2 regions of the Sporosarcina sp. OR05 genome follow, and region 1 is predicted to be linked to the other one. Evidence: a T-box and tRNA genes for the amino acid it is inferred to sense, from the RefSeq annotation. Region 1 holds a T-box; the other holds one or more tRNA genes.
What was found. A T-box is a leader RNA that pairs with one kind of tRNA and senses whether it is charged. The one in region 1 lies ahead of leuS (leucine--tRNA ligase), so its partner is inferred to be a tRNA-Leu.

Region 1 (14,264 bases):
CTATTTTTACACGTTCCGCTTAGAAAATAAAGGACAAAACTTTTCATACAAAGTATTCACAAAAAATTCATGTACGATTAACAAAAATGATGTATACTTATATTGTCAGAACATTGCATCTGACGCAACGTTCTGATGAAGGGAGTGCATTGTCGGAGGCGATTTCAACTCATAAAGGTAACATTCAACAGTCTCATGCCCATTGTTTTGGAAAATGAAGATGAAGGAGTGGTTTCCCAGTTGAATCCAGCTACTGATCGTATGCTCACTCGCATCAAGGACGTTTATTTATATATCCTTGATCGAGGAGTCGTCACTACAGAAAACGTTGTCGAGGAATTCGGCATCACCAACCGCACAGCACAAAGGGACTTGAATGTCCTCGAATATAACGATCTCATCACAAGCCCAGCTCGCGGTAAATGGACTACAACAAAGAAAAAAGTGAAATTAACATCCTGACAATCACAAAAAGCGGAGGGCGCTTGCATAGGCTCGACAAGCGATGGAAGGCCGATCGGAAAGGCGCTCTTTGCCTTTTTGATCGGCCTGAAGCGACTCGAGAGCCTAGCGCCCGCAGCTGGATTATCTAAAAAGCGAAGGGCGCTTGCTCAGGCTCGACAAGCGATGGAAGGCCGATCGGAAAGGCGCTCTTTGCCTTTTTGATCGGCCTGAAGCGACTCGAGAGCCTAGCGCCCGCAGCTGGATTATCTAAAAAGCGAAGGGCGCTCGCACAGAGGCGACAGGCATAAGGCGAAGATGCGGCGTGGCGCCCTTTGCCACAAAGCAGCTTTGACTTATGACCCCGAGCCTCTAGCGCCCGCAGCTGGATTACAAAAAAGCGAAGGGCGCTTGCTCAGGCTCGACAAGCGCTGGAAGGCCGAGCACGCACTACTTCTATAGTAGTGATAAAACAGTTTTTTATACTAAATAAATCCGACAGGAGGATATTAATGACCCCTGACTTCACTACGGATATGGTGAATAAAATCGTGACTACAGTTTGCGACCTGCTATTAACAATAATTATTTACTTTTTCACGTTTAGACAGCGAGAATTTATAGCAGAAAATTTCAGTTTGCACATGAATTTTGTTTGGTTGCTTTTAGTTGGGTTACTCATACTAAATGTTAAGGATATTTATTTGCTCATTAAAGCTAATAAGACGAAAGCAAAAAAGCAAGAGTTCTAACACCCTTGCTTTTTTGCCGTTTAGCGAATCAAAAGTTTTACAGACATTACTAGTACTACACCTGTCATTTTTATAGCAACAAGGCTAATTCATCATCCGTAAGCTCACGATACTCTCCTAATGCAAGTGATTCATCCAACGTCAACTCACCCATTGTCATTCGCTTGAGATAAATCACTTTCTTTCCGACCGCCTCAAACATTCGCTTCACTTGATGGAATTTCCCTTCAGTAATCGTCAATTCAATTTCTGAGATAGGAGCCGACTTTAGGATTTTCAGCATCCCAGGCTTCGTGAAGTAACCATCTTCCAATGTAACGCCTTCTGCGAAACGTTCAATATCCTCTTGGCCGACAACCCCTTCAATATGTGCGTAATACGTCTTCGGCACTTCCTTTTTAGGGGATAACAACTCATGTGCCAACTTCCCGTTGTTCGTCAGCAACAATAACCCTTCCGTATCTCTGTCAAGCCGCCCAACTGGGAACGGTTCAAAATGTCGGTATTCATCATCCAATAAATCGATAACTGTCCGGTCCCGATTGTCTTCCGTGGCAGAAATGACCCCTTGTGGTTTGTGCATCATCAAGTAAATGAATTCCCGGTAAATGATACGCTCACCTAATATGGATACCTCATCTTGTTCAGGATGAACATGTAGCGCCGGATCTTTAACAGGGACACCATTCACTTGGATGGCACCTTTCTTCAGTAAACCTTTCACTTCTTTACGAGATCCAAATCCCATATTTGATACTAATTTATCTAAACGCATTTATTATCCTCCTAAACCAAGCTTTCTTGTGATTCTCGTCAAACGATCGCCAAATAACTTTTGTGCAAGTCCCGACTTCAGCGACAATGCACCATAGATGACAACACCAACGAAAGCACAAATTAATACATAAAGTAAGGCCTGCATTTTACCATCTACGGGACTGAATGCAAGTAGTCCCTTCAACGTAAAGTGAACAGCTATAAACATGATTACATTGAAAATCCCGATCAGTATTAGCCTTCTAAACACCATTTTGAATTGATAGTGCAGAACTCTCGATATCACATAAATATTAATCCCCACTGCAACTGTGTACCCAATTGCTGTTGCAGCGATTGCACCGTTCACTTCGAAAAGCTTGATGAGCGGGATATTCAAAATCATTTTTACGAGCAATCCAGCGAGCGAAGTGAATACTATCCACTTATGCTTATCAATCCCCTGTAGGATGGCTGCAGTAACAGTGAACAGTCCGAATAGAATCGCAACCGGAGCATATGTTGCAAGGACATCTGCGCCAACCGGGTTATCACTATAGAAAAATGTATAAACTTGATTTGAAAGAACGATGAGCCCAAGAACCATTGGAGCAGTGAGAAACAGCATAATTTGATAAGTTTGATCGAGCGATCGCGTAATACCTTTTTGGTCATTTTTTGTGTAAAATCTTGTAATAACCGGAATCAATGCCATCGAGAACCCAGTCGCGACCATAACAGGAATCATAACAATTTTATGTGTTAAAAAGTTGAGCATCGTAAAATACGTCTTCGCAACTTCTTCTCGGCCAATCGACTCCATTGTCGAGTTGAATGTAATCATATCGACAAATTGGTAGAGTGGATTGACGACGCCGACAAGCACAAATGGGATTGTATAACCAATGACCTCTTTATACATATCAATGAACGTAACATCGCTTGCTGGTGGACTACTTTCATATAGCTGGTTAAATTCCGGCTTGTATTTTAACCAGTATTTGTATAAAACTACCAGACCAGCCAAAGCACCAATGAAGGCTGCAAAAACTGCAAATTTAACAGCTATCCGTGGGGAAAGATCTAAAACATTTACGACGATAAACGCACCAAGAAGTACGACAATGATTCTGACGATTTGTTCAATAAGCTGCGAAACGGATGTCGGTTCAAACTTTTGATTTCCTTGTAAATACCCACGGACAATACTCATCAGCGGCACGACAAGCAACGCGTAACTTACCCAACGAATGACAGATGTAACTTCGGCAATTGAAAAGTCTTTTTCATCATTTGTGATAACTAAATGCGCAATCGGTTCTGCCAAAAAGAACAATACTAAAAACGACAAAATGCCAGTCATGGCCATGACGAGCATCCCTGATTTCATTAACTTCCGCCCGGTTGCATAATCTCCGACTGCATTATATTTCGAAACAAACTTTGAAATGGCAAGCGGTGCACCTGAGATAGCAACTGCTAACGCCAAATTATAAGGTATGTAAGCATATTGGTATAAGCCGATATTTTCTTCTCCAACAATTGCATAAAAAGGGATGACGTATAATAAGCCCAATGCTTTTGATAAAAAAAGACCAATCGTTAAAATGGCCGTACCTTTGACAAGATTTGATGACATGTAAGATCCTTCCAATCTATAGAACTTTTCCATTGAAGCTACTTAACAGTTTACCTCCAGCTCGCTCAATACACAATGATTAACTAGGACTAACAGAATACAAGTGTTTACCCTAATTTTATATAAGAAAAACGATTCATTACGAAAGACATTGCTCACAGACACTTATACTGTAGGTATGTACGTGTTGAATTGACACATCATGTATAATGAAGAAAAAACCGAAAGTGTGGTTCCAACTATGTATGACGTCATTATCGTCGGCGGGGGTCCATCAGGCTTGATGGCGTCCATCGCTGCGGCAGAGCATGGCAATAAAGTGCTGTTGCTCGACAAAGGAAAAAAACTCGGCAATAAATTATCAATTTCAGGTGGTGGGCGTTGCAACGTGACGAACCGTCTTCCACTCGAAGAAATTGTGAAAAATATACCAGGAAATGGCCGCTTTCTATACGGTCCGTTCTCTGTTTTTAACAATGAAGACATCATTGCATTTTTCGAAGGACTTGGCGTACCGTTAAAGGAAGAAGATCACGGACGGATGTTTCCTGTTTCGAATAAAGCAAAAGATGTTGTAAATGCCCTCTTACAAGAAATGGACCGCCTTCATGTTGATGTGCAACTGTCTACTCGCGTGAAAAAACTTTTAATGGATGATGAGCGGATATTGGGCGTCCGTCTTGAATCCGGCGAAGAAATCCGAGCAAACGCAGTCGTTGTGGCTGTAGGCGGAAAAGCAGTGCCCCAAACCGGCAGTACAGGAGATGGCTATCCATGGGCTGAAAAAGCAGGACATACCGTCACGACACTTTACCCAACGGAAGTTCCACTACTTTCCAATGAACCATTCATTGAAACGAACGAGTTACAAGGACTCGCACTCCGTAACGTTGCGGTTTCCGTGTTAAATGCAAAAGGCAAAACACTTGTTACCCACCAGATGGACATGCTTTTCACCCACTTCGGATTAAGCGGTCCAGCCATTTTACGTTGCAGTCAGTTTGTCGTAAAAGAACAGATGAAAAACGGCAAACAACCCGTTGACATGCGAATCGACTCTCTTCCTTCTTTGAATAAAGAAGCGACATTCCAGACGATTCACGCGATGTTAAAGGAAGATCCGAAAAAAGCAATCAAAAACAGCTTAAAAGGCATTGTGCCTGAACGATGGCTCCTCTTCCTTTTCGATCAAGCAGGCATTGATCATTCAGACGTAGGAGCAGGTCTTTCCAATGAAAAAATACGGAAACTTGCTAGCTTACTAAAAGAATTTCCAATGACCGTCAACGGCACACAACCCATCGAAAAAGCGTTTGTAACCGGTGGAGGAGTTTCCACAAAAGAGATTGAACCAAAAACGATGGCGTCCCGTAAAAAAGCCGGGCTTTACTTCTGTGGAGAAATTTTAGATATTCACGGCTACACGGGCGGCTATAATATTACATCAGCACTTGTCACAGGAAGAATTGCCGGAATGAATGCAGGCGCATTTGCCGAAAAACAGTAAGTGCACATACGTCAACACCAGGGAATAAGCGCCCTGGTGTTTTTTTGTTGTTATGTATTGAACGGCTTTCTAGCATGAAAGTTGCCTTCTATTATATGCGACTTATGGTTAATTGATAAATAAATTTTTATGAGTTGCTTAGACGTATAAATCGGCATCATTTTATTCGAGGAAATCGTTATCACCGATTCGAAGGTGGTTATCACCGATTCTAGGACCGTTATCACCGGTTCTCGAGCGTTTATCACCGATTCTCAGGCAGTTATCACCGATTCGGACCAGTTTATCACCGATTCGCCATTTTTCAGTGGAAGAAGCAATCTAAGGAGCGGGCATTTCACGTTACCACCGATTCAGATGAGTTTACCACCGTTTCTCGGCACGTTACCACCGTTTCTCATCCATTTACCACCGTCTCTAGACCGTTTACCACCGATTCTCGGCTCTTTACCACCGATTCATCATTTTTCAGTGGAATCAATTACTCACCGGAACGGTATTTTGCGTTATCACCGTTTCGAAGGTGGTTATCACCGATTCTCGGCATGTTACCACCGGTTCTCACCCATTTACCACCGTTTCCAGACTGTTTACCACCGATTCGTTATTTTTCAGTGAAATCAATCACTCACCGGAACGGTATTTTGCGTTATCACCGGTTCGAAGGTGGTTATCACCGTTTCTCGAACGTTTATCACCGATTCTCGAGTAGTTATCACCGATTCGGACCAGTTTATCACCGATTCGCCATTTTTCAGTGGAAGAAGCAATCTAAGGAGCGGGCATTTCACGTTACCACCGATTCAGGTGAGTTTACCACCGATTCTCGGCTCGTTACCACCGGTTCTCCCCCATTTACCACCGTCTCTAGACCGTTTACCACCGATTCAAGCAACTTTACCACCGATACTCCATTTCCAAGTGAAATCAAACGCTCATCCTCGATCTTAATCTGCGTTATCACCGCTTATACGTGTTTTATCACCGCTTGTCTGACCGTTATCACCGCTCAACGCCAGTTTATCACCGCTTGTCGCCCAATTATCACCGCTCATCACCGTTTTATCACCACTCATCCATTTAATAGAAAATTATCGATTGTAAAAATGGACAATCCTACACAATCAGCAGCTAGTAAGCAATTCCACAACACTTCAACACCTAATCCTGCTCCAAAACTTTGCGATCACACTCTCTCTAGCACTACTCCAACAAACTTCCACATGCAAAAAAATCCGCGGAAAAGGTATACACCTTTCCCACGGATTCAATTTCATCCTACCGCAACAATGTTCACTAATCTTCCAGGAATCGCAATGACTTTCTTCAGCTCTTTCCCTTCAATCCATTGTTTCACTTGCTCGTCTTCCAATGCTACTTTTTCAAGGTCTTCTTTTGAGATATCTTTTGCAACCTCAATTTTCGCACGGACTTTACCGTTGATTTGAACGGCAATTTCCACAGTATCGTCTGTCAGTTTTGACTCATCGTATGTCGGCCAAGCGACATACGCAATGGATTCCGTATGGCCTAACTTCTCCCAAAGTTCTTCTGCAAGATGCGGAGTGATTGGCGAAATCATAATGAGGAAGCCTTCAACAAATTCTTTCGGAATTGAATCAGCTTTATAGCCTTCATTAATAAACACCATCATTTGAGAAATCGCTGTGTTATTGCGCATTCCTTCAAAGTCTTCCGTTACTTTCTTGACGGTTTGGTGATAGATTTTTTCAAGTGATCCACCTGGTTCGCCACCAATTTTCGAGCTAAGTGTGCCATCTTCATTCACGAACAAACGCCAGATCCGATCAAGGAATCTGCGTGAACCTTCAAGACCATTTGTCGACCATTCTTTGGATGCATCAAGTGGTCCCATGAACATTTCGTATAAACGTAGTGTGTCCGCGCCGTGTGAATGAACGATATCATCAGGGTTAATGACATTGCCGAGTGATTTGGACATTTTCACATGCCCTTCTCCTAAAATCATTCCTTGGTTGAATAGTTTTTGGAATGGCTCTTTCGTTGGCACAACACCGATATCGTAAAGCACTTTATGCCAAAAACGTGCATACAACAAATGAAGTACCGCGTGTTCTGCACCGCCGACGTAAATATCAACCGGTAGCCAACGTCCAGCAAGCTTCGGATCGATTAGCATTTCCTCGTTATCCGGATCGATATAACGTAAGTAGTACCAGCAGCTTCCTGCCCATTGCGGCATCGTATTTGTTTCACGACGACCTTTCATTCCTGTCTTCGGATCAACGACATTTACCCACTCTTCGATATTAGCAAGTGGTGATTCGCCTGTTCCGCTAGGTTTGATATTGTCCGTTTTCGGTAACATCAATGGCAATTCAGACTCGTCAACAGGTGTCATTGTACCATCTTCCCAATGGATGATTGGAATCGGTTCACCCCAATAACGTTGTCTCGAGAATAACCAATCACGTAGACGGTATGTGATTTTCTTTTCGCCTTTGCCTTGCTCTTCAAACCAAGCAATCGCTTTTGCAATTGCTTCTTCTTTATCCAGACCGTCAAGGAATTCAGAGTTAATATGCTTCCCATCGCCTGTATACGGTTCTTTGGAAACGTCGCCACCCGCCACAACTTCAACAATCGGTAAGTTGAACTCAGTTGCGAATTCATAGTCCCTCTCGTCATGCGCAGGTACCGCCATGATCGCACCTGTGCCGTATGAAGCAAGGACATAATCTGCAATCCAGATTGGCATTTTTTCACCGCTCGCAGGATTAATCGCATACGCGCCCGTGAATACACCCGTCTTCTCTTTTGCTAAATCTGTTCGTTCTAAATCACTTTTTGTCTTCACTTTATTCAAATACGCTGCGACCGCTTCCTTCTGTTCAGCCGTCGTAATTTTATCAACAAGCTTATGCTCTGGCGCTAAGACTGCATACGTAGCACCGAAAATCGTATCGGGACGCGTTGTAAATGCTTCAAATGACAAATCTGTTCCGTCAATTGCAAACGTCAATTGTGCACCTTCCGAACGACCAATCCAATTCCTCTGCATGTCTTTCAAGCTTTCTGACCAATCTAGGTCATCCAAATCTTCTAGCAAGCGATCTGCATATTCCGTTATACGCAATACCCATTGGCGCATCGGACGACGTTCAACCGGGTGGCCGCCACGTTCAGAAACACCGTCAATCACTTCTTCGTTTGCTAGGACTGTTCCTAACGCTGGACACCAGTTAACAGGCACTTCGTCAATGTACGCCAATCCTTTTTTGTACAATTGGATGAAGATCCACTGTGTCCATTTGTAATATTTTGGATCCGTCGTGTTCACTTCACGGTCCCAATCATAGGAAAAGCCAAGATCATTCATTTGGCGTTTGAATGTTGCAATGTTTTTCGCTGTAAATTCAGCAGGATCATTCCCTGTATCAATTGCATACTGCTCAGCTGGCAAACCAAACGCATCCCAACCCATTGGATGCAACACATTGTAGCCTTGCTTTCGCTTAAATGAACTTAAAATATCCGTTGCAATATACCCGAGTGGATGACCGACGTGCAATCCCGCACCGGAAGGATAAGGGAACATATCAAGTGCATAAAACTTCGGTTTTGTTTCATCATCGACCAATTTATACGTTTTATGGTCTTTCCAATAGTCCTGCCACTTCTTCTCAATCTTTACATGTTGATAACTCATACCATTCATTCCTTCCCATTGACACGATTTGCGCACGGCATTTTGGGAATAAAAAAAACTCCCGTCCCTTAACAAAATAAGGGACGAGAGGTATTGTTACTCCCGCGGTGCCACCCAAATTGACGACGAGGTCGCCCAACTTGATTCCTTAACGCGGAAAACGGCACCAGCTACTGATCTTTCACCGATACAGGCTCATAGGCGAGTTCATCGATCCGTCATACAGGCTTGCACCTTCCGCCTGCTCTCTTGAATGACTAAAGCCGATTACTATTCCTCTTCAACGCCAACGCTATTTCATATCATTTTATTGTAGTGTACCCGATAAAGTTCCGAATTACAACTAATCATTTCAAGGGATTACGCTAATTCTTTGACAATCAATTCCGCTTCGGTAGAATCAATAACATCTTGAACCGTAAAGCCTTCAAATACTTCCTTCAATTCCAAGCCGTCCGGTGTCACTTCTATTAACGCGCGCTCGGTAATAATCTTATGCACGACACCTTTTCCTGTTAGAGGAAGTGTACACGCCTTCTTAATCTTCGGGGATCCATCCTTTGCGGTATGATCCATGATGACAATGATCTTCTTTGCGCCATGCACAAGATCCATCGCACCGCCCATGCCTTTAATCATCTTGCCTGGAATCATCCAATTCGCCAAGTCACCTTGTTCAGAAACTTCCATACCTCCGAGAATTGCCACGTCTACATGGCCTCCACGAATCATTGCAAATGACTCTGCACTATTGAAAAAGGAGGAACCCGGAATCGTTGTCACGGTTTCTTTCCCCGCATTAATTAAATCTGGATCGACTTCTTCTTCCGTCGGATACGGACCAATCCCAAGTAACCCGTTCTCTGATTGCAGAACAACCGTCTTGTTGTCTGAAATGTAATTAGCAACGAGTGTCGGCATCCCAATTCCAAGATTGACATAATCGCCATCTTTAATTTCCTTTTCTGCACGTCTTGCAATCCGTTCCCTGAAATTGATTTTCGTCATCGTGAACATTCCCCTTCCTTATCGAGTTGTCAATCTCTCAATCCGCTTTTCTTGTTTAGCCTGCAACAGACCTTGTACATAAATGCTTGGTGTATGGATCATTGCAGGATCAAGTTCTCCGATTTCTACAAGTTCTTCCACTTCTGCTATCGTCACACGACCTGCCGCTGCCATCATCGGATTAAAGTTTTGAGCCGTTTTGTTATAAATGAGATTTCCGATTTTATCCGCTTTAGCCGCTCGAACGAGAGAGAAGTCTGCCACTAACGCTTCTTCGAGAACATATTCCTTGCCGTTGAATGTACGAATCTCTTTGCCTTCAGCTACAGTCGTTCCAACCCCTGCTGGCGTGTAAAATGCTGGAATTCCTGCACCACCTGCTCGGATTTTCTCCGCTAACGTTCCTTGTGGCGTCAGCTCTACTTCAATTTCTCCAGCTAACACTTGGCGTTCAAATTCTTTATTCTCACCAACATAAGACCCTATCATTTTCTTAATCTGTTTTTCTTTTAATAAAAGACCTAATCCCCAGTCATCTACGCCACAGTTATTCGAAATGATTGTTAAATCCTTTACTCCTTTTTCAACAAGCGCCAAGATGAGCTGTTCAGGGATTCCGACGAGACCAAATCCCCCCACCATTAATGTTGCCCCGTCTTCAATTTGTGAAATCGCTTCCATCGCTGTCGAATAGATCGGTTTCATTTCGCGTTCCCCCTTCAATTCAGTAAATGGTTCTCTCTTCATTTAATCAAACTATTTCGTAAGACGCAATCTTCTAAACTGAAAACCGGGAAATCAATATCGATTTCCCGGTTTGATAACTCCTATTCTAGCTACTCTTTCTGCTCGAAATTTCGCAATGGACGATCATACAACACGGTTGTCAGCAAGGTAAACGCCATGAAGCTCGTCAGTATGAGTAGCATAATTTTCATGTCATACATTACAACAAGAACTCCACCTGCCCACGGACCAATCATCCGCCCAATTGTGGCTGCCGAGTTAACAATTCCTTGATAAAAACCGTCTCTGCCTTTCGGGGCAAATTGGCTAGCAAGCGTTGGAATCGTTGGCCATACAATCATTTCACCAAATGTCAGAATAACCATTGACACGATGAACATTTCAAACGTCTCCGCAAAACTGACAACAATAAAAGAGAGGGTAAAAATGCTTGTGCCAATGAACATTTGCATTTTCAACTGGTGCTCCAACCGCTTAATAAGGGGTTTAATCAGCGGCTGACCTAAAACAATCAGCAATCCGTTTATCGTCCAAATGAAACTATATTCCCTTAGTGAAATGCCAAGAGACAACGCATGTGTTGAAATCGTTGTGGCCCATTGTGAATACACAAGCCATGTAATCAAATACCCTGACACAAGGATGAGCAAAGCGTAAAAGGGCGCTTTATGTTTGATTCGACCCGCTTCCCGAATAACATCCGTATGACGGTCCGGTGCAATATCAAGGTTTTTATAGCCGAAATACGCAATCGCTAAAAACACGATATAAAATACCAGATTCGCAAAAAATATATAATCGATATGAACAGATGCTACTAATCCCGCTAGTGCAGGTCCAATGGCGACACCTACATTTTGAGCAAGGTAAATGGCATTGAATGCTTTTCTTCCACCTTCCGGCCAAACAGAACCGACCATGGCAAACATACTTGGAAAAATAATGCCGCCACTAAATCCTAAAATCGTCAAAAAGATGATGTATGGATACCAACTATGATCATAGACAAGATAAACAAGAGCTATGATGGACAGTACAATTCCTGCCATAATGGATTTAAATCCGCCTATTTTGTCAAATAAAAAACCACCGAGCAGATTTCCGACAACGCCTGCCCCGGCATTCGCCATGAGGACAAGACCGGCAACCGCCAATGACTTATCAAGGTATTCATGCATATAAATTGTATTTAACGGCCATAGAAATGAGTTACCAATAACATTCACTAACATCCCTATGACGAGCAGCCAAACTTTTTTAGGCAATGGCAATCGCCTCCATTCCGATCATCTTCGTTATGACTTCGGGATTCTTCAATATGTCTCAGAATAGACAGTGAGGAAAATCCATTTACAGTCAATATTTTGAGTGTATGCCTTTTTTCCCGCATTCACAAGATAATCAGAATAAGTTTCACAATTCAGATGATGCCATCTCATTGCCGCATGTTACAATGAAGTTGCTCATTTGATCAGTAAAAAAACAGAAAGAGGTTCATATACATGCGTCAAATCCGATTACATAGAGTTTTACCCTTCGCGAAAAGGTTGCTAGCCGAAACCGTAGTTGCAGGAGAAACCGTTGTCGATGCAACGGCCGGTAATGGAAACGATACCGTTTTCTTAGCGGAGTTAATTGGTGAAGAAGGAAAGGTATTTGCATTCGACATCCAACAAGCCGCTCTATGCGCAACGAAAGAAAGATTGGCTGGCTTGGCTAATCGAGTGGATTTGGTGTTAGATAGCCATGCACATGTGGACCGATACGTGCAAAAGCCTATCGGCGGAGCGATGTTCAACTTAGGGTACCTCCCTTACAGTGACGATCCAACCATCATTACAAAACCCGAATCCACTATTGAAGCGATTCATAAACTCCTTGCACTGTTAAAAAAAGGTGGAATCATCACTGTATCTGTCTATGACGGACACGAAGGCGGACCACAAGAGCGAGATGCGTTACTCCAGTACGTAAAAACGTTACGGCAGGCGGACGTCCATGTTATTCGATACGAATTGTTGAATCAACGAAATAACCCACCATTCTTGATTGCCATAGAAAAAGTCAGGGAATTTGATGAAGTAATTCTAATGGAAAATTAAGTAACCGCGTAGGGACAATGTAGATTTTGTCTCCACGCGGTTTTAGTACATACTGATTCGGTTACGTTAGATTTCTCGAATATCCGCAATCGGACAAAAAGAACGGAAGTCCTTGCGATCTAGCAAAGCAATCAATTTACCCGCGACCTCTTCTGCACTACTCAACTTACCTTGTTCCTTATAATCAACAAAGCGGTCAAGCAATGGAAAATCCGAGGCATCACTCGAACGAATTGTTTCTTGCATCCCGGTGTCGATAATACCTGGAGCAATGGACATCACATCGACAGGATAGGTTGCAGATTGCTGTTCGATTGCAGCGACTCTTGTGAAATGGTCTAATCCTGCTTTAGTCGTACAATAAACACCCCAACCTTCATACGCATTCCTTCCCGCTCCAGACGAGATAGAAACAATACGCTTTTGACCACGGAAGCTCTTCAACTTTGAAATGAAAGCATTTGACAATACCATCGGAGCTGTCAAATTCAACGCGATAGCTTGCTCCATCTGCCTAGCAGTTACCGTTCCAATTAGACCAATCGGCTCTACAGTTCCAGCGTTATTAATCAAGGTAAATGAGGTCGCTTTCTGTTCATATTCTTCAATAATTCGATGAATCGTGTCTTCTAAGTTGTCGGTTTGGCTTAAATCTGCCTCAATGAACTGCTTAATCCCCGATGTTTTCGTACGAGCAACGCCAATTACTTCATGTCCTCGTTCTGTTAACTGCTGGCACAATTCAAACCCAAGCCCTTTTGAAGCACCTGTTACAATATAAATATCCATTGTCATTCTCCTTCCGTATAAGCGGCTAGCCACTCATTCAGTGATGAATCATCTAATCGTTGTTGCACCTTCTCTTTGAAGTTCGACGGTTCGCTCAACGTTGTAAAATCGTCTCCAAACCACTTCTCCACTCGATCCCGAGTCACCTTAAATGATTGATCTTGGAATTTCAATTCTATTTCTTGAAGGTTACCAATTAACACAAATGCAGCAGTTGTATTATAAATTACCGCCTGTTCAGCAATACCATCCAGATCGGAAGTAGCTATCGGATAATGAACGAGGAGATAAAAGCGATTCGAATCCATTTCAATCGTCCCTTTATGTTCGTTCAACGGCAAAGCTTCAAAGAATGCATTCGTATTTGATGCATCTCCCATATAGGTAGTTCGAAAAGACAGCATTTTTTCGTAATCATGCGTTAAAGGATCTTGCTGAAGCTTCTCCTCACCGACTTTAGCCTTGTCTGGAATTTCAAAGTAAGCAATCCATATGTATATTGGTACAACAAGCAATATAAGTAGACCGATAATCATTCTGCGTTTATCCATTGCCATTCCCCCACTTACCCGTTTCCTACTAGTTTACCACGAATAGTTGATAAGTTAAAAAAATAGTAAAAGCCAACCCCTCTGTCATTAAAGGGATTGGCTAAACAGTTCTTATTTTAGAATCTTTATTTTCACGTCTTTACGTCCCCACTTGAACGCTTCGCTTTTTGTTGGGAAAAAGACGTCAATTTTATTTCCTTTAATCGCGCCGCCGATATCTCCTGCTACCGCATACCCATATCCTTCCACGTAAACTTTTGTCCCTAATGGAATTATTGATG
Region 2 (8,299 bases), on a different contig from region 1:
CGTTCCCATACCGAACACGGAAGTTAAGTTCTTCAGCGCCGATGGTAGTAGGGGGCTTCCCCCTGTGAGAGTAGGACGTCGCTGGGCAGTCATTTACAAGATGACTGAATGTAACAACCGTAAATTAGTTGTTACTGATTATTCCGCAGTAGCTCAGTGGTAGAGCAATCGGCTGTTAACCGATCGGTCGTAGGTTCGAGTCCTACCTGCGGAGCCAATTGGAGAGCTGTCCGAGTGGCCGAAGGAGCACGATTGGAAATCGTGTAGACGGTTAACGCTGTCTCAAGGGTTCAAATCCCTTGCTCTCCGCCAGTTTACTTTACTTATTATATGGCCCCTTGGTCAAGCGGTTAAGACACCGCCCTTTCACGGCGGTAACACGGGTTCGAATCCCGTAGGGGTCACCATTTACTACTTTGCATTACAAAGCAAAAGAAGAAACGTACAACAGTACGTGACCGAGTGAGTGAAAGAAGCTGACAAAGAGATGCGCAGCTTATCACGCTTTAAACTTGGAGGATTAGCTCAGCTGGGAGAGCACCTGCCTTACAAGCAGGGGGTCGGCGGTTCGAACCCGTCATCCTCCACCATTAACTTAAACGCAACATGTGATTTGTATAATTTCCAAAAGGAAATTATAACAACATCTTAAGAAACACTGAAAGCGTAGGATTTGAATTCCCTACAACTATTATTATCGCGGGGTGGAGCAGTGGTAGCTCGTCGGGCTCATAACCCGAAGGTCACAGGTTCAAATCCTGTCCCCGCAACCAAATGGTCCCGTGGTGTAGCGGTTAACATGCCTGCCTGTCACGCAGGAGATCGCCGGTTCGATCCCGGTCGGGACCGCCATATGTGGCTCAGTAGCTCAGTCGGTAGAGCAAAGGACTGAAAATCCTTGTGTCGGCGGTTCGATTCCGTCCTGAGCCACCATTTTTATATAGTGATGCCGGTGTAGCTCAGTTGGTAGAGCAACTGACTTGTAATCAGTAGGTCGTGGGTTCGACTCCTATCGCCGGCACCATTTTTCCCTTGGTGGGGTAGCGAAGTGGCTAAACGCGGCGGACTGTAAATCCGCTCCCTCCGGGTTCGGCGGTTCGAATCCGTCCCCCACCACCATTATACAGGGGCATAGTTTAACGGTAGAATAGAGGTCTCCAAAACCTTTGGTGTGGGTTCGATTCCTACTGCCCCTGCCATTACTGTTTAATTCAATATGATGGCGGTCGTGGCGAAGTGGTTAACGCATCGGATTGTGGTTCCGACATTCGGGGGTTCGATTCCCCTCGTCCGCCCCATTCACAGCAATTATCCAAAATGAATATAGTTCTATTATGGCGGTCGTGGCGAAGTGGTTAACGCATCGGATTGTGGTTCCGACATTCGGGGGTTCGATTCCCCTCGTCCGCCCCATTTACTTTTTGGGGTATAGCCAAGCGGTAAGGCAACGGACTTTGACTCCGTCATTCGTTGGTTCGAATCCAGCTACCCCAGTTTCGCGGAAGTAGTTCAGTGGTAGAATACGACCTTGCCAAGGTCGGGGTCGCGGGTTCGAATCCCGTCTTCCGCTCCACTTTTCATACGGCGGCATAGCCAAGCGGTAAGGCACGGGTCTGCAACACCCTTACCACCGGTTCGATTCCGGTTGCCGCCTCCAGTTTTATGAACGCTGTGTATATTGAATATGCCCGAGTGGTGGAATGGCAGACACGTCGCACTCAAAATGCGATGCCGCGAGGCGTGCCGGTTCAAGTCCGGCCTCGGGTATCCACACTTACGAGATACAACCCAGGTTGTATCTTTTTTTATTGGAACCATCCTGAAAAACGCTTCTCTCTGTCTTTATGAAGAGGAAGCGTTTTATGCTAGGGGCCTATCTAAGTTTAGTTCATAATGAACTTAAGCCTGATCATTCTCTAATGCAATAGAAGTTTGACCTGCATGCAGCACAAAAGACTCAGCTTCTCCGCCACTCATGCTCGTAAACATCTTGCCGCTCGCTTGAAGAAGTTGAAGGGCTTCTGTTGTGTCCATAGATGGCCGTATAAAGAAAATCTGTATCGCTTCAGTCGTTTCTGCTGTCACTGCTGTTCTGACAGAGTCCACATAAGGACTACCAAAAGGACTGTAATCGTCTTTCAGTAAGAGAAGACGATTTAATGAATTGGGACGACCGTTTAAGCCATCATAGCTGTCGTCTTCATTACCTTGTGTCAGTTGAATATCACCTACAATTTTCGCCAAATCATAAATGCCGATCGGTATATCATATTGAAGCGAGAAGAATGTATTTAAATCGACAGCGGTATGCACTGATTGAAGAAACTCTTGTTTCTTTATTCTTCTAAAAAGGGATTCTACTGAAGGACGATAGCGGTTTGGATCCGCGCCAAGAGCTTTCCAAACCGCTCGCCATTCTTGTATGTTTGCAAACTCAGTTAATGGTTTAGTGTCCAGCTCGAAATAAAGCTGTTCTTGAAATAATTGGAGCCTACCTTTTAACATTTGAGGAGATTCTGATACGGTAATTTTGGTATAATGGTTAATGCCGATTTTTACATGTGGTAGGATGGTTAAGAGTTCTTTGTCTATTTGAATGTTCAAGCCGATCACCCTTGTTATCTTTTTGTCAATCATATCATAAAGGAGGCGAAACGTTGTGAAGGTCGCTCAGCTTCAACAATCGATAAGAGAGTATGCACATGCAATCGGAATTGATAAAATTGGCTTTACGACGGCAGCCCCTTTTCTCGAATTGAAGAACCGATTAAAAAGACAACAGGAATTGGGGTATCAATCCGGTTTTGAAGAAAGTGATGTTGAAAAACGGACGGAACCGACGTTATTGCTCGATCAGGCTGAGAGTATCATCGCTATAGCAGTAGCTTATCCATCAAAAATGGATGCTTCTCCGAAAGGAAAGAAAGGAGAGCGTCGTGGAATTTTTTGTAGAGCTTCATGGGGGATGGATTATCATGTAGTGCTCCGTGAGAAGCTACAATTGTTGGAAACGTTTATTGCTACACAAGTACCCGACGCCAAGATGCGTTCTATGGTCGATACGGGTGAATTGGTGGACCGTGCGGTAGCGGAACGAGCAGGAATTGGCTGGTCTGCGAAAAACTGCTCCATTATTACGCCGGAATTCGGCTCATACGTCTATTTAGGTGAGATGATTACAAACATTCCATTTGCCCCGGATTCCCCAATGGAAGATGAATGCAAAGATTGTACGCTTTGCTTGGATGCCTGTCCGACGGGAGCACTCATTCAAGGAGGGCAATTGAATGCACAACGTTGCATTGCATTTTTGACTCAATCCAAAAAGCCGATTCCCGAAGAGTTCCGTGCGAAAATTGGAAACCGTATTTACGGTTGTGATACGTGCCAGACAGTTTGTCCGAAAAATAAAGGGAAATACAATTTGCATCAGGAAGCATTTGCGCCAGAACCTCAGTTGACCAAGCCGCTATTAACACCGATGTTAAAATTGACGAATCGTCAATTTAAAGAGTCCTTCGGTCATATGTCTGGTTCGTGGCGAGGGAAAAATCCGATACAACGGAATGCAATCCTTGCGCTTGCCCATTTTAAGGAAGAAGCATCAGTTCCTTTATTAGCGGAGCTTCTTGTAAGTGATCCTCGCCCTCTTATTCGAGGAACGACTGCTTGGGCGTTAGGAGAGATTGCTACTGCAGAAGCGATTGAGGCAGTCCAACAAGCATTGCAAACCGAAGAGGATACTAATGTACGTATAGAGTTGAATAATGTACTTGAATTTGAACAAAGGAAGTGCTGAAATGGCGATACATGTCGCGCTATTTGAACCGCTCATACCAGCGAATACAGGAAATATTGCACGAACATGTGCAGGAACAGGAACGAAGCTTCATTTAATTGAGCCGCTTGGCTTCTCAACCGACGATAAAATGTTGAAACGGGCAGGGCTCGATTACTGGGAGCATGTTGAGATTACGTATCATGCAGGCATCCAACAACTATTTGATGCTTTTCCGGAAGGGGAGTTTTACTTCATTACAAAGTTTGGTGAAAAGACGTATTCGAACTTTGATTTTACCTCTCCAACAAAAGATATTTTCTTCGTTTTCGGGAAAGAAACGACTGGGTTGCCTCCGGAAATCATTGAGCAAAATAAAGAGACATGCCTCCGGATACCGATGAATGAACACATTCGTTCGTTGAACTTATCAAATACAGCTGCCATCCTTATTTATGAGGCGTTACGACAACAATCATTTTTGGATTTACAATAAAAAACGGGACAGCCTTATGTAAGGCGTCCCGTTTTTTAGTACTTATTTCTTTACTTTACCAGGCTTGTCTTCGTACCCACCTGTAAAGATTGCAGATAGGAACGCGAAGCATACGGCCATGATTAGAATTAGGTTCATGAAATGTACCTCCTGTAAAAAAATCATTAGTCCTTTGTATAGTATACCCTAAAGTAACTGGAAAAGAAATGACCGCGATATGAAATTGTGACAATCTCCTTAACAATCAAATCGATTGTTCGCAATATCGTTTTTTTATCGTTACAATTAAGGAAATTAGTGGCGAAGGAGTGTGACATGCAATGAGCTATTTTGCCGGCAACATTATATTGAATAATGGGATCGCCATGCCGCAACTCGGTCTTGGTGTCTATAAGATGACAAATGCTGAAGAAACAGTTAAAGCGATTCAGACAGCTTTGCAATATGGCTATCGGGCAATTGATACTGCTTCCATTTATGAGAACGAAGTGGAAACTGGTGAAGCGATTCGTCTATCAGGCATCCCTCGAGAAGAGTTATTCATTACCTCAAAAGTTTGGAATGCGGAGCAAGGATATGACGAGACTTTACGTGCTTTTGAACAATCGCTTAAGAGAATAGGCGTAGACTACTTGGATCTCTATTTGACGCATTGGCCGGTCGCTGATAAGTATGTAGATACGTACCGTGCGATTGAACGCTTATATGAAGAAAAGCTTATCCGTGCAACAGGAGTGTCCAATCATCATATTCATCATTTAGAGCGTGTGTTTGAAGTGGCGAATGTGAAACCGATGGTCAATCAAATTGAGTTGCACCCGAAGCTTACACAAGAACCGTTACGTCGCTTCTGTGAAGAGCATGACATTGCAGTGACGTCATGGTCGCCGTTGGCAAGAGGACAGCTTCTCGATGATCCTGTGCTTACCCAAATAGGCTTGTCGTACGGAAAAACACCGGCACAAGTCATTATCCGTTGGCATTTGCAACATGGATTGGTCGTCATTCCGAAGTCTGTTACGCCTGAGAGAATCCGCTTGAACATTGACGTTGGTGATTTTCAATTGACGAAAGCGGATATGATGAAGATTGACGCGCTTAATCGAGATGAACGGACGGGCACGAATCCAGATACGTATGATAATGAATAGATGTTAAAGAAAAGGACAACATCCCGAGAGGTAAGATTGTTGTCCTTTTTCACTATTCTATTGTTATGGACTCGCTTGTGAAGGGGTGTACAAAGGAAACTTGTTTAGCGGTTAAACGATATTGGCTGTCAGGTGTTTCGCTCGCCCCGTACAATGTATCCCCGACAACCGGATGGCCGATATGGGCAAAATGGACGCGAATCTGATGCGTGCGACCGGTCTCAAGCGTTGCTTCCACTTTTGTCGACTGCTCCAAACGTTCAAGCACTTTGAAGCGTGTAATTGCATCTTGGCCATTTGGAGAGACTCTGCGTCGAGTTGGGTGATGGCGATCGCGGCCGATTGGATACTGAAGCGTGCCTTTGACGCGATTCAACCGACCTTCGACTTCTGCTTCATACATCCGTGTAATTTTACGCTCTTCAATCATTCGATCGAATAGAGCCTTGGCAATCGGGTGTTTGGCTACAAGCACGATACCTGCTGTTCCTTTGTCCAAACGGTGTATATGCTCTGCGTAATATCCATCGTTTTGACTGACGTGGTCCATGATTGCGTTCATGAATGTGCCACCGGTATCAGCTTTGTCAGGATGGACGGCGATGCCTGCTGGCTTATAGGCAGCAAGTAGGTGCTCGTCTTCAAAGAGAATTTTAACAGTGTCTATTTTCTCTTTCGTATATGTCGATTGTGCATCACTGAAGTGGATGACGAGCTTCGTACCCGCTTCAAGCGGGAGACGCCAGTCCAAAGGCTCCCCGGAAAGATCCGTCACAGCTTTTTCCATCCGTAGCTGGTGTACGGTCTTTTTACCTGCTTGCCATTGATTGCGTAGCAAGTCTTCAATTGTCGTCTGGTCCTGCTGGATTGTGAATTGGATGTTTAACATGTTTTCCTCATTTTTCTTCATCGTAGGCGTCAAAGAACGCTTGGATGTCTTGTTCTGGATTTTTAGGGAGACCGACTGAGCGGGCAACTTCTTTCCCATCTTTGTAATGGATCAACGCTGGCCAAGATGTAATGCCATATGGCTGCGCTTCATTTTTGAACTCTAGCATATTGTATTGATAAACGTGAATGTCATTTTTTTCTGCAATTGGCATCAGAATAGGTGTCATCTCCATACAATATGGGCATTCAGGTGAGAAGAAGTAGGCAGTGACAGACTCACCAGACTTGACTTTTTCATATAATTCGTCTGGTAGGACAATGTTGCTGTAATTTTCATTACCGAGCAAGCCGATTGTCGATTGCTCCAAGTCTTCTTTGCCGTATGGATTGTCTTTCAGCTTTGTTTCATTCGATTGGTTGTTCAAAAAGATGATCAGACCGAAAATCACGACAATAATTCCACCGATGATTAGTAGTTTTTTCAATTTACTTAGACTCCTTTTGCCATTTCATTAAAAATAGGCTTGTGATAAAAATCAGTACGAATGCCACGAGTGCCATGAACGGAATGGTGATAAACCCCAAGTAGTTCACGTATTGGCCTGTACAAGGTACATCTCCACAGGCAGGTGCATTAGCTTGTAGAAAGCTCAGTTTCTGTAAGCAGTAATGGTAGAGAGAAATCGATCCACCGACGAGAGCGAATACCGCGGTCGTCAACGCGATCTTGGCATTTTTCTCAAACAACCCGATTGCAGAAATCAGGACAAGTGGGTACATCAGGATTCGCTGATACCAACAAAACGTACACGGCGTAAAACCACGAACTTCAGAAAAGTACAAGGAGCCGAGCGTAGCGATGAGGGCTATTGTAAAAATAAAAATTAGACCGTTTTCCAACCGTTTATCCATCGTGTCAACTCCAGTTCTACAGACTACCTTTGATTATAAAGTGTGGAATGAAACATGTAAAATAATCGGTACGACAGGATTCGAACGCTAGGTTGGTGGGTAACTATAAAAGAAGAGGTGAAAAATGTGAGTGAAGAATTTAATGATGTCTCCCCGTTTGAGATGAGTATGGTCGTCCGTCAATTGGAACGGTCAGATATTGCCAAAATCCTGGCGATGCAAAAAGTCTGTTTTCCCGGCATGGAGCCTTGGGAGGAAAGTCAATTACTTAGTCATCTGGCGATCTTTCCAGAGGGACAATTTGTGGCGGAACTGGATGGGGAGATTATCGGGTCTTGTTCAAGCCTAATCGTCAATTTTGACGAATACGATGACCGCCATACGTGGGATGATATTTCTGCGGAAGGCTATATTACGAACCACAATCCTGAGGGGTATAATTTGTACGGCATCGAAGTGATGGTGCATCCGGATTATCGGAGAATGAAAGTAGGACAACGCTTGTACGATGCCCGGAAAGAATTAGCTCAACGTTTGAACTTGAAATCTATTATTATTGGTGGGCGTATTCCAAACTATCATCGGTTTGCGCATGAAATGACGGCAAGGGAGTATGTGTCCGCGGTTTCCCGACATAAGATTTATGACCCTGTCTTGACGTTCCAAATTATGAATGACTTTACACTCATGCGGGTGAACCCCAATTATTTGCCTGATGATAAAGCATCAAAGAAATATGCAACGTTAATGGAATGGAACAATGTTGATTACAAAGCAACGACGAAACGCCATTACAAAACAAGTTATCCTGTACGGATTTGTGTAGTTCAATATTTGATGCGGAAAATTTCTTCGTTCGATGATTTGGCCCATCAATGCGAGTACTTTGTCGATGTAGCGTCTGATGCAAATTCGGATTTTGTTGTGTTCCCGGAAATTTTCACGACTCAACTTATGTCCTTTTTGGATGAACCCTCTCCAAGTCGAGCTGTGCGCAAAATGACGGAATATACGCCTCAATACATTGAACTGTTTACGAATTTAGCTGTTCGTTACAATGTGAACATTATC

Region 2: it encodes a tRNA-Leu, which carries the amino acid that the T-box ahead of leuS (leucine--tRNA ligase) is inferred to sense. The anticodon was not compared.

Annotation. Positions count from the first base shown of each region.
Region 1 covers NZ_JANKJL010000001.1:374,879-389,142, reverse strand. The annotation lists gene NRI27_RS01805 (DeoR family transcriptional regulator) at 241-462, shown strand; gene NRI27_RS01800 (pseudouridine synthase) at 1,264-1,968, opposite strand; gene NRI27_RS01795 (putative polysaccharide biosynthesis protein) at 1,972-3,588, opposite strand; gene NRI27_RS01790 (BaiN/RdsA family NAD(P)/FAD-dependent oxidoreductase) at 3,830-5,095, shown strand; gene leuS (leucine--tRNA ligase) at 6,369-8,786, opposite strand; T-box leader at 8,863-9,079, opposite strand; gene NRI27_RS01780 (CoA transferase subunit B) at 9,147-9,794, opposite strand; gene NRI27_RS01775 (CoA transferase subunit A) at 9,813-10,499, opposite strand; gene NRI27_RS01770 (MDR family MFS transporter) at 10,631-11,806, opposite strand; gene mnmM (tRNA 5-(aminomethyl)-2-thiouridylate-methyltransferase MnmM) at 12,053-12,643, shown strand; gene NRI27_RS01760 (SDR family NAD(P)-dependent oxidoreductase) at 12,710-13,432, opposite strand; gene NRI27_RS01755 (DUF4825 domain-containing protein) at 13,435-13,983, opposite strand; gene NRI27_RS01750 (3D domain-containing protein) at 14,095-14,264, opposite strand, start outside.
Region 2 covers NZ_JANKJL010000003.1:292-8,590, forward strand. The annotation lists rRNA gene rrf (5S ribosomal RNA) at 1-87, shown strand, start outside; tRNA gene NRI27_RS06940 (tRNA-Asn) at 143-217, shown strand; tRNA gene NRI27_RS06945 (tRNA-Ser) at 221-312, shown strand; tRNA gene NRI27_RS06950 (tRNA-Glu) at 333-407, shown strand; tRNA gene NRI27_RS06955 (tRNA-Val) at 515-590, shown strand; tRNA gene NRI27_RS06960 (tRNA-Met) at 699-773, shown strand; tRNA gene NRI27_RS06965 (tRNA-Asp) at 777-852, shown strand; tRNA gene NRI27_RS06970 (tRNA-Phe) at 858-933, shown strand; tRNA gene NRI27_RS06975 (tRNA-Thr) at 949-1,024, shown strand; tRNA gene NRI27_RS06980 (tRNA-Tyr) at 1,035-1,119, shown strand; tRNA gene NRI27_RS06985 (tRNA-Trp) at 1,126-1,199, shown strand; tRNA gene NRI27_RS06990 (tRNA-His) at 1,223-1,298, shown strand; tRNA gene NRI27_RS06995 (tRNA-His) at 1,338-1,413, shown strand; tRNA gene NRI27_RS07000 (tRNA-Gln) at 1,423-1,494, shown strand; tRNA gene NRI27_RS07005 (tRNA-Gly) at 1,499-1,573, shown strand; tRNA gene NRI27_RS07010 (tRNA-Cys) at 1,584-1,657, shown strand; tRNA gene NRI27_RS07015 (tRNA-Leu) at 1,687-1,767, shown strand; gene NRI27_RS07020 (B3/B4 domain-containing protein) at 1,900-2,604, opposite strand; gene queG (tRNA epoxyqueuosine(34) reductase QueG) at 2,660-3,799, shown strand; gene trmL (tRNA (uridine(34)/cytosine(34)/5-carboxymethylaminomethyluridine(34)-2'-O)-methyltransferase TrmL) at 3,801-4,274, shown strand; gene NRI27_RS07035 (aldo/keto reductase) at 4,595-5,425, shown strand; gene NRI27_RS07040 (RluA family pseudouridine synthase) at 5,478-6,314, opposite strand; gene NRI27_RS07045 (thioredoxin family protein) at 6,322-6,801, opposite strand; gene NRI27_RS07050 (disulfide oxidoreductase) at 6,803-7,228, opposite strand; gene NRI27_RS07055 (GNAT family N-acetyltransferase) at 7,355-8,299, shown strand, end outside.